DNA from 3 places in the Streptomyces sp. NPDC058092 genome. Region 1 is predicted to be linked to each of the others. Evidence: riboswitches for the same ligand, from Rfam matches in the RefSeq annotation. Region 1 holds a riboswitch; each other region holds the start of a gene.
What was found. Region 1 has a riboswitch for cyclic di-AMP ahead of ACFVV1_RS24250 (transglycosylase SLT domain-containing protein). Riboswitches for the same ligand answer to the same signal wherever they lie in the genome.

Region 1 (4,302 bases):
ATGAACGAGATCATCGCCAGGCTCTGACCCGTGGCACGGGTGCGGGCCTCCGTCCTGCTGAAGGCCCGCAGCCCCTGCCGTGCTCCTGCCGGTCCGGCCCTTACGCCTCCGCTCGCTCCGCTTCCGGCGCAGCGAGCAGCTCGCGCACCTCCTCCGCGGTGGTGTCCTGGAGCTCCTCCCCGAGGAGCAGCCAACGGGTGATGCCGACCGATTCCAGGAACGGCAGGTCGTGGCCGGCGATCAGCAGCGCACCCTCGTACGACCGGAGTGCGCTGGTCAGCTGACGCACACCGGCGATGTCGAGGTTGTTGGTCGGCTCGTCCAGCATCAGCAACTGCGGGGCCGGCGCGGCGAGCATCGTCGCGGCGAGCGCGGCACGGAAGCGCTCTCCGCCCGAGAGGGTGCCCGCCGGTTGTTCCGCGCGCTTCCCCTGGAACAGGAAGCGCGCGAGCTGGGAGCGGATGTGATTGTCGGTGACCCCGGGAGCCATGCGGGCCACGTTCGCCGCGACGCTCAGCTCCTCGTCCAGCACATCGAGCCGCTGGGGAAGGAACCGCAGCGGTACGAACGTCCTGGCCTCGCCGGACAGCGGAGCGAGCTCGCCGGTCAGGGTGCGCAGCAGCGTGGTCTTGCCGGCCCCGTTGCGCCCGACGAGTGCGATGCGTTCGGGCCCGTGCACCTGGAGGTTGCCCTGGCGCAGCCTGCCGAACCGAGGGCGCAGTTCGTGCAGGCTCAGCACGGCGCGGCCGGTGGGAACGGCGGTGTGGGGAAGGCTCACGCGGATCTCGGCGTCGTTGCGTACCGCGTCCGCGGCCTCCTCGCGGCGTTCGCGCGCCTCGCTGAGCCGCTCCTCGTGGACGCCGCGAAGCTTGCCCCCGGACTCCTGCGCGGACCGTTTCCGGCGTCCGGCGAGGATCTTCGGAAGGCCTCCGTCGGCCTCCGCCTTCCTGCCTTGGCGCTGACGGCGGGCCAGCTTCACATGGGTCTCCTCCAGTTCGCGTTTCTGCCGGCGCACGTCGGCCTCTGCGGCCCTCAACATCCGCCCGGCGGCCTCCTGTTCGGTGGCCAGGGCCTCCTGGTAGGCCGACCAGCCACCGCCGTACCAGCTCACGGACCCGGCGCGCAGTTCGGCGATGCGGTCCACGCGGTCGAGCAGTTCGAGGTCGTGGCTGACCACGACCAGTACTCCGGAGCGCCAGTTGTCGACTGCGTCGTAGAGCCTGCGGCGCGCGAACACATCGAGATTGTTGGTCGGTTCGTCCAGCAGAAGGACGTCGGGCCGTTCCAGCAGCAGGGCGGCCAGGCGCAACAGGACGGTCTCCCCGCCGGACATCTGGCCCACGGTGCGGTCCAGCTCCAGGTATCCGAGCCCGAGCGACCCCAGTGTCGCGAGGGCCTGTTCCTCCACGTCCCAGTCGTCGCCGATCGTCTCGAAGTGCTTCTCGTCCACATCCCCGGCCTCGATGGCGCGCAGCGCGTCGCGACGCTCGGCGATGCCCAGGGCCTCGTCCACCCGCAGTGTCGTGTCGAGGGTGATGTTCTGAGGAAGGTGGGCGAGGTTGCCGCCGACGGTCACCGAGCCCTGGGAGGGGCACAGCCGGCCGGCCAGCAGGCGCAGCAGTGTGGACTTGCCCGCGCCGTTGTTGCCGACGAGGCCGGTGCGGCCCCGGCCGATGCTGAGCGAGAGCCCGTCGAAGACGGTCGTGCCGTCCGGCCACTGGAAAGACAGGGCGGAGCAGGTGAGGGAGGCGCTGGGGGTGGTGGGTGTCGCCATGGTGATCCTCGCAGTCGTGAGCGCGGTGAAGGGGGCTTCGTATGCGAGCACCACGCAGCGACCGAAACGGGAACAGGTACGGCGGTCCAGAAGATCGAGGGACGGCTCATGCACCGAGGTCGCATCCACGCGGGGTCACGGGCAGGAGGAAACACTGCTACTGCGTGACGGGCGCACGACCGGAGTCGTACGGCGCGATGATCGCGAACCTCAGATGCGCAACGTCCACCTCTATCGGAGACAACAGGACAGCTCGACATCTTAACGATCCGGCGGGCGGAGGGCAACGCCTCGGTGCCGTGCGGGGGAGTGGCACGCGCGGACGGTCGGCCGGTCCTGCCGGGTGTGGCCGGCCCGACGGCGGTGCACCGGAGCGAGAACATGCGAAGAGCCAGTCAAATGTCTAATATGTGCGATTTCGTTAGACATGAGCTCTTGGGCAACAAAGAGGCATTTAGGGGGAGTTGCGATCTCTGAGCATTGCCCGAAATGCCCCTTTCTGACGCTGTGTGGCGTGAGTCACGTTCAGGCCTCGCGATGTCGTGGCGCGCCACCCGGTTCCCTTCTGTGCAAGGAAATTTGGCATTGCGATGTGAGGTGGCTTACTTCCCGTTCCGTGATTCGATCTTGCAAATGAATTGTGATCAAAAAATAGGGGCTTGTTCCCTTCGGTATTTCTCGCCTACGGTCACCGTCAATCCGGACGGAACGCCGAATCCTGCCGCCGTCCGAGAATCCAACCCAGTCACGTACGGCAGGAGCGGGGGACCCAGGTAAGCCGCCGAACCGGTATCCGGAACGGCTCGGGGTGAAGTCGCAATTGCATGCGGCCAGACATCTCCAGTCTGAACCCGACAGCTCACCTCGTAGGCGACGGAGAGGAATTCGCCATGCCCACCACGGGTAAGTACCGCCGTCGCAAGCCCACTTCGCTGACCCGCGGTTTCATCGCCGCGACCACGGGCGGAGCCGCGCTCGTGCTGCCGCTGTTCTGCGCCGGCTTCGCCTCGGCCGCGCCGGCCCAGGCTGCCACCGCCGAAAAGGCCACGGCGCCGGCCGCCGCCACCGCCAAGGAAATCTCCGTACAGAAGGCCGCGCCCACCACCTATTCAGTGATCTCGGGTGACACCCTTTCCAAGATCGCGAAGGGGTATTCCGTCAGCGGTGGCTGGCAGAAGCTGTACGAGGACAATCGAGAGACCATCGGTGACAACCCCACCCTGATTCACCCGGGCATGAAGCTGACCATCGGCGCCAAGGCCGGGTCCAGCGCTTCCACTGGCGTATCCGCCGTGAACAACGTCGCGGTATCGACCCCCGCCGCCCCCGCCAAGTACACCAACAATCTGGACGGCTGGATCAAGGAATCGCTGGCCGTCATGGCCCAGCACGGCATCCCCGGCAGCTACGACGGCATCCACCGCAACATCATGCGCGAGTCCTCCGGCAACCCCAGGGCCATCAACAACTGGGACTCGAACGCCGCCAAGGGAACGCCGTCCAAGGGGCTCCTGCAGATCATCGCCCCGACGTTCCGTGCCTACCACGTGCCCGGCACGTCGATGGACAGCTACGACCCGGTCGCCAACATCACCGCAGCGTGCAACTACGCGGCCGACAAGTACGGCTCGATCGACAACGTGTTCGGCGCCTACTGACGCACAACGACTCCTGACGGCGGTTCAGGACCGACGGGTTCACGAGTTCACGGGGCGCCGAGCAGGCCCCTCGTGAAGGACCGCACCCGCCGGTCAGGGACCGCCGTTCGGCCGCTTCCAGGGGCACCTACTCCGGCCTCCGGAGCGGTGGCCTGGGAACCGTGGCCGCTGCTCCTTCACGGACGGACTTCACCACCGCGTCGTGAAGGCGTCGGCTGTCGTCCTCGGAGCAGCACGGCACGGGGCTGCCCGACATGGTGAACCAGTCGATCGCACCCGTGTACTGCACAGTCACCTGGGCTACGTCATCGGCCCAGGTCGTGTGAACCGTCAGGTCCCCGGACAGGACGCCGACCTCGTCCGTCAGCACGCCACCATGCCCGGAGAACACACCGCGAGTCGTCCATGACGCCCAAGCCATGACTCCAGGCTGGCACCAAGTCCGTGGATGCGCACCCGCAGCCGGAGTGTGGGCACCCGAAGCCCGGTCGACGCGCACCCTCAGCCGTCCGCGCGCCGCGGTGCTCCGGGACGCCCACACCCTTCCGGATTCTGGAACGGGCGAAACTTTCCACCGGATTTCGCTGCGGTTCCCGCACCCGCCGATCGCCAACAGGATGACGCACTTTCAACGCCAAACCGTTGGATCGGATCGCCGAAACAACGAATTCCGTAGGTGAACAGCTCTTGACCTGCGGAACTCGTCAGGATTGCATGTCGCGCTGGGAGCGACGAAACCACTCACCACGTCCTCGTCTGGAGGCGATACCGCTCCCGCGCTCAGTCACCGCACCTGTTGATCGGAATCGCACGATGACCGAAACGCTCAGCGCTCCCCAGGCGCTGGCCCCCGCGACCGGCCCCATCCCA
Region 2 (4,302 bases), on a different contig from region 1:
TCGAGGACATACTCGATCGCGGCACGCGGGCGGTGGCCGACTCACCGGCCGAGCTGGTCTGCATCGGATTCTCCCTCGGCGTGCTGCCCGCGCAGAAGCTGGCGCAGACGCGGCCCGGCGCACGCGGAGCCGTATTCGTCCACTCGTGCGTGCCGAGCTCCATGTTCGGAACGTGGCCATCGCAGGTACCGGTCCGCATCCACGCCATGGAGGAGGACCGTCTCTTCACCACCGAGGGCGACGCGGACGCCGCCCGCGCACTCGTCGACGAGGCCCCCGACGCCGAGCTGTACCTCTACCCGGGCGACCAGCATCTGTTCGCCGACAGCTCGCTGCCCTCCTACGACGCCGAGGCAGCCGCGCTGCTCCTCGACCGAACGCGGACGTTCCTCCGCTCCCGGTGAGCTGAGCACGACGGTCGCCCGATCACCCGCCCTCGCCGCCCTGCCGCTGGGCCGATGCCGCCCGTCCGGACCCACTGCGCAACAGCGCCTTGAGCGTTGCCGCCGCGGCGCTCGCCCGGTCGCCCCGATGCACCACCGAGATGGTGCGCCGGAACGAGGCGGGCTCAAGTCGCCGCACGGACAGGGGCGTCGGCGACATCGCGGCCACCATCTCCGGGACGACCGCCATCCCGATGCCCGCGCTGACCAACGCGCACACCAGCGCGTAGCCGGGCGACTCGCAGACCACGGCGGGTGTCGCCCCCGCCTCGGCCAACGCCTGCTCCACGCCGCGACGCGGCGGATGCGTCGGCGCGCTGCTGATCAGCGGCCGCCCGGCGAGCTCCGTCACCGGCAGCCTCCCGGTGCCGTCGGCCAGCATCTGCCCCACTGCCGTGACCAGGACCAGTTCCTCGACCAGCAGCGGCTCGGCGAACACTCCGGAGGGCCGGGCCGCCGCGGCGGCCGGCTCGTACACATGGGTCAGCGCGAGGTCGACCTCGCCCGCGGCCACCGCCGCGACACCGTCCGGCGGCTCGTACTCGGTGACCGCCAGTTCCACCTCCGGGTGGGCGCGACGGAAGGCGCTCAGGACCGGCGGAAGCAGATGGATGCCCGCGGTGGTGAACGTACCGACGCGCAGGCGTCCGCCGGAGAGTCCGGACAGGCGGGCCAGCTCATGGCGGGCCTGGTCCATCTCGTCGAGGATCCGCCGTGCATGTCCGACCAGCAGCTCGCCCGCGGCTGTGAGGCGGGCCCCTCGGTGGTGGCGGATAAGCAGCGCGGCGCCCGCCTCCTGGACGCACAACTCATCGCCTTCACCGGGGTCGCCGCGGGCATGGTCGCGCTGCCGGGCGCGGACTTCACCGTCGTCGTACGCAATGCGCTCGCCTCCCGGTGGGCGGGCGTGGCGACCGCGCTGGGCGTTGCCGGGGGACTCCTCGTGCACACCGCGCTGGCCGTCGCCGGGCTCGCCGCCGTGCTGGTGACGGTGCCCGTGCTGTTCCGCACCGTCCAACTGCTCGGTGGGGCCTACGTCCTCCACCTCGGCATCAGCGCCCTGTACGCGGCACGGCGCCGCACCACGGACGGGGCGGACGGGACGGCGGGCGAACCCGCAGGGCGGGGAACCGTACGCGCGCTGCGCCAGGGCTTCCGCACCAATGCCCTGAAACCCAAGGCGCCGGTGCTCTTCCTGAGCCTGTTGCCGCAGTTCGTTCCCGACGGGCAGCCGCCGCTCCCGAGGACCTTGCTGCTAGCGACGATCGTCGCGCTGCTCGCGCTGGTCTGGTTCCCCGCCGTGGCGCTCCTGGTGGACCGGATGGGCCGGTGGCTGCGCCGACCGCGTACCGCCCGCGCCATCGAGGGCGGCAGTGGCGCGGCGCTTACGGCGTTGGGGCTGGTGCTGGTGTCCGGCCCCCTGCTGCACTGAGGTTCTCAGCTGCGCTGGGACCGCGTCAGCGGATCCGACCGTAATAGACGCGCTTCGTCCAGATCTTCTCCAGCCGGACCACCGCACCGGTCCTCGGCGAATGCCAGATCTTGCCGTGACCGGCGTAGATCCCCACGTGGTAGATGCTGCGACCGAAATGGAAGAAGACCAGATCGCCGCGTTGCCTGTGCGAGGCCGGGATGTGGCGGGTCTTGTTGTACTGCTGCTGGGCCGTGCGGGGGAGCTTCTTGCCCGCCTTCTTGAACGAATAGGCCGTCAGACCCGAGCAGTCGAAGCGGTTGGGGCCGGTGGCCCCCCACCTGTACGGCGATCCTTTCTTGGACGCGGCGATCTTGAGCGCCTTCATGGAGAGAGTCGCCGCCTGGGCCTCCGTTGCGGCGCCCGGGGCGAGCATGGTGCCGCCGACGGCGGCCAGAGTCAGAACCGAGGCCGTACCGGCCCGGGCGAGCAGAGACGGGACATGAACCTGCGCAGTCATGCGCAACCCTTCGTCAGCCGCCTGTGAAGGATGACCTGTCGGGTTCGGGCTGGCGAAGTTGCCCGGCCGCGCTCGGCGGCTTCACCCCGAGGGTCGACCGGTGATCCGGTCGACCCGTTGTGCTCGGGTCCTCCACTCCTGCCGATCCACTTCTGTCGACCAGACATCCGGACGGCGGCAGGACTCGGCGTCCGCCCGGACCGCCCCGTCGCTGTGGCGGGGGCTTGTCGTCCCAGGGATCTTGACTCACCGACTGTCGGATTTCCGATGAGAAACGACGAATTGTGAGGCTCCTCACGGCTGACCCGTTCGGGTGGAGCCGACGTTTTCGGGAGCGCCGACGGTCATTCGAACCGGTCCCGCACCAGGGGTGGAATCACGGATTCCGCTCATTGTCCACCCGAAGAACGCAAGTGGAGAAATCTCTCGCGAGAGGGACTTTCTACGCCGAAAGAGCGAGGAATTTTGATGTGACCACCGGGCGTGTCGCGAAGGGGAGTTGGCTGCCTCCTGTCGGGGGGCGCAGGGAAGCCGGCTGGTCCCGGCCGGCCCGGCGACGAAACGGTTGATCAACTCGCCGGAGCAGGGGGTACGGTGACGCGTCCGGCCCGCCGTTCCCCGTCCAGCACCCGCAGCGCCCGGGCCAGGGTGGCGGCGTGGATCTGTGCTTCGCCGCGCTCGTGCATCAAGGCGAGGGCGTCCCGCAGCGCGCCCGCCCGTGAGGCCAGCGCCTGTGCGGCCCGCAGCGCGCCGTAGGTGTCGCTGCCGCGGGCCGGGTTGATCCGGCCCAGTTGGTCGAGGACTTCGAGATAGCGGTCGATGAACTCGCCCTCGGCGCACGTCAGTGCGGGCAGTGGTGGCAACTCCGGTGGCCGCATCGGGCGTTCACCGCGCGCCGTGCGGCGGGAGCGATGACTTCCGGTTCTCCATGATGTGGTCCACCAGGCCGTACGCCTTGGCGCCCGGGGCGTCGAGGATCAGATCGCGCTCGATGTCGGTGGCGATCTGTTCGGCGCCGCGGCCGGTATGACGGGCCAGCAGTCTGGTGAGCATCTCGCGGACCCGCTCCAACTCCCTCGCCTCGATCTCCAGATCGGACGGCTGGCCCTGCACCGGCTCGGTGAGCTCGGGCTGCTGTACGACGACCCGCGCCCCGGGCAGTGCGTGCCGCCTGCCGGGAGCGCCCGCCGCGAGCAGTACCGACGCGCAGGAACCTGCCTGGCCGAGGCAGTAGGTCTCCACCTCGCAGGTGAGGTACTCCATCGTGTCGTAGATCGCCGACATGGCCCCGAACGAGCCGCCGGGGGAGTTGATGTAGAGGGAGATGGGCCGGTCCGGGGCGGCGTGTTCCAGATACATGAACTGGGCGACCAGATCATTGGCCGCGGTGTCGTCGACCGGGGTGCCGAGGAAGACGATGCGTTCGGCTAGCAGCTTGGAGTACGGGTCGAGGGTGCGGGTCCCGTTGGTCGTGCGCTCGGTGAACTCGGGCAGCACGTAGCGGGCGGCAGGACGGAACAGCATGAACGATGCCTCTCTTCCGGGATCTGTACGAGATTCGCGTGCGCGGGGTCTGCGCAAGCACCTGTAAAAAATGTACAGGACGTACAGAAGGTTATGGTGGGGGCGTGATCCTATTGATCCACTAAAAGTCCCAGGTCAGAGGCTGTTTTGGCTGTTCGCTGAGGGCGGATATCTCGCAATCTCTAGACGTCTTGATCATCAGGCTGCTTCGCCCTCACTGAAACCGAGTAGAGAAGTGAGGTGGCCCGAGGCGACGCGGAGGTCCTCGGGGCTCAGGTGGACGCTTAGTGGCCGGCTCCGGAAGTCCTTCGGGGGTTGACTCCGCAGCCGGTGTCATGTCTGGCGAGGTAGAGGCTGCAGGCGCAGCCCCCTGATGGCAAACGGATCGGGAGAACCCCGCCCAC
Region 3 (4,302 bases), on a different contig from region 1:
TTCCTGACCCAGATGAAGGCGATGGGCGCGGGCACGGCCCGGTTCGTTCCGGCGATGCTCCACGGCGCGCTGACGATGCTGGTCACCGGTGTCGCACTGGTCGGGCTCAACCAGGCCGATGACAACCCCGTGAACAACATCAAGATCGGGGTCAAGCTGCTGCTCCTGGTCGTCGTCCTCGCGCTGGTCTACATCAAGCGGGACGAGGAGAAGGTCGACAAGGGCGCCTTCTCGGCCGTGGGCGGGCTGACGCTCGCCAACATCTTCATCGCCACGCTCTGGACCTGAGAACTGGGGCCTGAGGTCGCTGCCCTGGGGCCTGGGGCCTGGGGTCTGAGGTCGCTGTCCTGGCGCCTGGCGCCAGGCGCCAGGCGCCTGAGGCCTGGGGCCTGAGCCGGACCCGGGTCCTGAATCGGCCGGGGCGCGGGCGGGCCGGGGCGCGGGCCGGCTCACGCCCCGGCCGATGTCGGCTCACGCCCCGGCCGATGGTCACGCGAACCGCTAGGCCGGCCGCACGCTGCCGTAGATCGGCATGTAGTAGATCGACTCCTCGCGCACATTCGCCCCCGGCTTCGGCGCGTGGATCATCATCCCGTCGCCCTTGTAGATGCCGACGTGGCTGATGTCGTCGTAGAAGAAGACGAGGTCGCCCGGGCGCAGGTCCGCCGTCGCGACCCGGGTGCCTGTTTTCACCTGGTCCCAGGTGGTGCGCGGGATGTCGACGCCCGCGGCCTTCCACGCCGCCTGGGTGAGCCCGGAGCAGTCGTACGAGGACGGGCCCGTCGCGCCCCAGACGTACGGCTTGCCGATCTGGGCCCGGGCGAAGGCGAGGACCTGCTCCGCCTTGGCGGTGGCGCTGCTGTCCGAGCCGGTGCCGGCGCCCGTACCGCTGCCCGTGCCCGTACCGCTGCCGGAATCCGCTTCCTTCGCGGCCTCCGCGGCCTTGCGGTCCGCCTCCGCCTTGGCGGCGGCCTGCTGCTTGGCCAGTTCCTCCGCCTTGCGCCGGGCCTCCGCCTCCTTCTTCCGCTCCAGCTCCGCGAGCCGCGCCTTTTCCTCGGCGGTCAGCTTCGACAGCAACGCGCGCGCCTCGCCCAGCTTCTTCTGGACGTCCTGCTTGCTGGTGCGCAGCGTGGTCTGCGTCGTGGTCAGCGTCTCCAGGCTCTGCACCGCTTCGGCACGCTTCTTCGCCGCCTTGGTCTGCTGCGTACGGAAGTCCGTGATCGCCTTCTGCTGCCGGCTGGTCATCCGGTCCATCAGCTGGCTCTGGTCGAAGTACGACTGCGGGTCGTCGGCCAGGAAGAAGGTGGCGCTCGGCGCGATGGTGCCGCTGCGGTACTGCGCGGCCGCGTACGTGCCGAGCGTCCTGCGGGCGTCGTTGAGCTGGTCGGCGCGCTTGGCGACATCATCCAGCAGGGCGTCGACCTTGGTGCGCTGGGTGGCGGCGGCTTCCTTCGCCTGGTTGTACTGCTGGGTCGCGGTGCCCGCCTGCCGGTAGAGGTCGTCGACCTTCTTCTGGACGTCCTCGATGCCGGGTTTCGGGGCGGGGGCGGCCGTCGCGCTCTGCGTGGAGAGCAGGGTCACGGACGCCAGTGCGGCCGTCGTGAGCCCGACGGCCGGTGCGGTGGTGCGCATCCGGGTGCGCGGTTTGCGATGCGACGCCAAGGTCGGCATCTCCTTCCGTGGACCGCCTACCGGGTTAGCTGTCGGGTTCGGGCGGAACGGAAGGCTGCCCTACGGTCCGCATGGGGAAAAGGACCGATTCACCCCGGTACTGCGTGTGGGTCCCCGGTTCCGAACTCCCACGAGGGCAGCCCGGATTCGGCGTGGGCGCCCGCTCGGCGTGGTTCGCCTCAGGGGGTACGGGCCGCCCGGACGAGCACGCTAGCCAACCCACGGTGCTGCTGTGAAGGTTGATGTTCGATATGCCCGATACATTTTCGTGACCTCGGCGAAGTGGGGCGGCAGGGGCGGACGGAGGCCCGGAATTCCTCACCGGGAGTGGGTGTCCGCTCTCTTTGCGTGCCCGGTCGCGGGGTGGGGCGGGCACGCGGCCCGGGTGCGGTTCGGCATGCGGCCGTCGTGTGTCGTTGCGGCGGCCTAGACTCGACAAGCGATGAGCAGCCTCTTTGACGACAGCTTCCTGGCCGGCCTCCAGCACTCGGAGGAAGAGCCCCCGCCGCCCCCCGAGGACTCCGCACCCGAAGCGGTGCCGGAGGACCTCTTCGCGGGCGTATTCGACGGGCCCCCGCCGCCCAGGGAGGCGTACTACCGCGACGGCGCGCACCGCCCCGTCATCGACCCCGCGGCGCTCCTCGACGGGCTGAACACCGAGCAGCGCGCCGCCGTGGTCCACGCGGGCTCCCCGCTGCTCATCGTCGCCGGGGCGGGTTCCGGAAAGACCCGGGTGCTGACCCACCGGATCGCCCACCTCCTCGCCGAGCGCGGGGTGCACCCCGGCCAGATCCTGGCGATCACTTTCACCAACAAGGCCGCGGGCGAGATGAAGGAGCGCGTCGAGCAGCTCGTCGGACCGCGCGCCAACGCCATGTGGGTCATGACCTTCCACAGCGCGTGCGTACGCATCCTGCGCCGCGAGTCGAAGAAGCTCGGCTTCACGTCGTCGTTCTCGATCTACGACGCCGCCGACTCCAAGCGGCTGATGGCCCTGGTCTGCCGCGATCTCGACCTCGACCCGAAGCGCTTCCCGCCGAAGTCGTTCACGGCGAAGGTCTCCAACCTGAAGAACGAGCTGATCGACGAGGAGACCTTCGCCGGCCAGGCATCGGACGGCTTCGAGAAGACCCTCGCCCAGGCCTACGCGATGTACCAGTCCCGGCTGCGCGAGGCCAACGCGCTGGACTTCGACGACATCATCATGACGACGGTCCACCTGCTCCAGGCGTTTCCCGGCGTCGCCGAGCACTACCGCCGCCGCTTCCGGCACGTCCTCGTCGACGAGTACCAGGACACCAACCACGCCCAGTACACCCTCGTACGCGAACTGGTCGGCCCGGCCGGCGAGGTCGACGCCCCCGCCGAGCTGTGCGTCGTCGGTGACGCGGACCAGTCGATCTACGCCTTCCGCGGCGCGACCATCCGCAACATCCTCCAGTTCGAGGAGGACTACCCGGACGCGACCACGATCCTGCTGGAGCAGAACTACCGCTCCACGCAGACGATCCTGTCCGCCGCCAACGCGGTCATCGAACGCAACGAGAGCCGCCGCCCCAAGAACCTCTGGACGAACGCCGGCACCGGCGCCCGGATCACGGGCTATGTCGCCGACACCGAGCACGACGAGGCGCAGTTCGTCGCCGAGGAGATCGACCGGCTGACCGACGCGGGCGACGCCAAGGCCGGCGACGTCGCGGTCTTCTACCGTACGAACGCGCAGTCCCGGGTCTTCGAAGAGATCTTCATCCGCGTCGGCCTGCCCTACAAGGTCGTCGGCGGCGTGCGCTTCTACGAGCGCAAGGAGGTCCGGGACGTCCTGGCCTACCTCCGGGTCCTCGCCAACCCCGAGGACACCGTCCCGCTGCGCCGCATCCTCAATGTGCCCAAACGCGGCATCGGCGACCGCGCCGAGGCGATGATCGACGCGCTGTCGATGCGCGAGAAGATCACCTTCCCGCAGGCGCTGCGCCGGGTCGACGAGGCGTACGGCATGGCGGCCCGGTCGGCCAATGCCGTCAAGCGGTTCAACACGCTGATGGAGGAGCTGCGCACGATCGTCGAGTCCGGCGCGGGCCCGGCGGTGGTCCTGGAAGCCGTCCTGGAGCGGACCGGCTATCTCGCCGAGCTCCAGGCGTCCACCGACCCGCAGGACGAGACCCGCATCGAGAACCTTCAGGAACTCGCCGCCGTCGCCCTCGAATTCGAGCAGGAGCGGGGGGAAGAGGAAGGCGCGGGCACGCTCGCCGAATTCCTGGAGAAGGTCGCGCTCGTCGCCGACTCCGACCAGATCCCCGACGAGGACGAGGACGGCTCCGGTGTCATCACGCTGATGACGCTGCACACCGCGAAGGGCCTCGAATTCCCGGTGGTCTTCCTGACCGGCATGGAGGACGGCGTCTTCCCGCACATGCGGGCGCTCGGCCAGGTCAAGGAGCTGGAGGAGGAGCGGCGGCTCGCGTACGTAGGCATCACCCGGGCCCGCGAGCGGCTCTACCTGACCCGGGCGGCGATGCGCAGCGCGTGGGGGCAGCCCTCGTACAACCCGCCGTCGCGGTTCCTGGAGGAGATCCCGGACCAGCACCTGGAGTGGAAGCGGACCGGGCCGATGGCGGCCCCGGCCGGACCGAC

Region 2: it holds a riboswitch for cyclic di-AMP, as region 1 does, so the genes downstream of both, ACFVV1_RS28005 (C40 family peptidase) here and ACFVV1_RS24250 (transglycosylase SLT domain-containing protein) in region 1, are expected to answer to the same signal.
Region 3: it holds a riboswitch for cyclic di-AMP, as region 1 does, so the genes downstream of both, ACFVV1_RS26460 (NlpC/P60 family protein) here and ACFVV1_RS24250 (transglycosylase SLT domain-containing protein) in region 1, are expected to answer to the same signal.

Annotation. Positions count from the first base shown of each region.
Region 1 covers NZ_JBHVSY010000015.1:94,588-98,889, reverse strand. Annotated here, with positions in the region: gene ACFVV1_RS24265 (DUF305 domain-containing protein) at 1-27, shown strand, start outside; partial or broken gene ACFVV1_RS24260 (ATP-binding cassette domain-containing protein) at 298-1,039, opposite strand; partial or broken gene ACFVV1_RS24255 (ATP-binding cassette domain-containing protein) at 1,160-1,774, opposite strand; cyclic di-AMP (ydaO/yuaA leader) riboswitch at 2,474-2,660, shown strand; gene ACFVV1_RS24250 (transglycosylase SLT domain-containing protein) at 2,665-3,432, shown strand; gene ACFVV1_RS24245 (hypothetical protein) at 3,560-3,853, opposite strand; gene ACFVV1_RS24240 (APC family permease) at 4,246-4,302, shown strand, end outside.
Region 2 covers NZ_JBHVSY010000019.1:122,919-127,220, reverse strand. Annotated here, with positions in the region: gene ACFVV1_RS28020 (dienelactone hydrolase family protein) at 1-404, shown strand, start outside; partial or broken gene ACFVV1_RS28015 (LysR family transcriptional regulator substrate-binding protein) at 427-1,242, opposite strand; gene ACFVV1_RS28010 (LysE family translocator) at 1,240-1,875, shown strand; gene ACFVV1_RS28005 (C40 family peptidase) at 1,901-2,374, opposite strand; cyclic di-AMP (ydaO/yuaA leader) riboswitch at 2,378-2,561, opposite strand; gene ACFVV1_RS28000 (hypothetical protein) at 2,944-3,252, opposite strand; gene ACFVV1_RS27995 (ATP-dependent Clp protease proteolytic subunit) at 3,260-3,895, opposite strand.
Region 3 covers NZ_JBHVSY010000017.1:163,889-168,190, forward strand. Annotated here, with positions in the region: gene ACFVV1_RS26455 (hypothetical protein) at 1-288, shown strand, start outside; gene ACFVV1_RS26460 (NlpC/P60 family protein) at 502-1,671, opposite strand; cyclic di-AMP (ydaO/yuaA leader) riboswitch at 1,670-1,834, opposite strand; gene pcrA (DNA helicase PcrA) at 2,114-4,302, shown strand, end outside.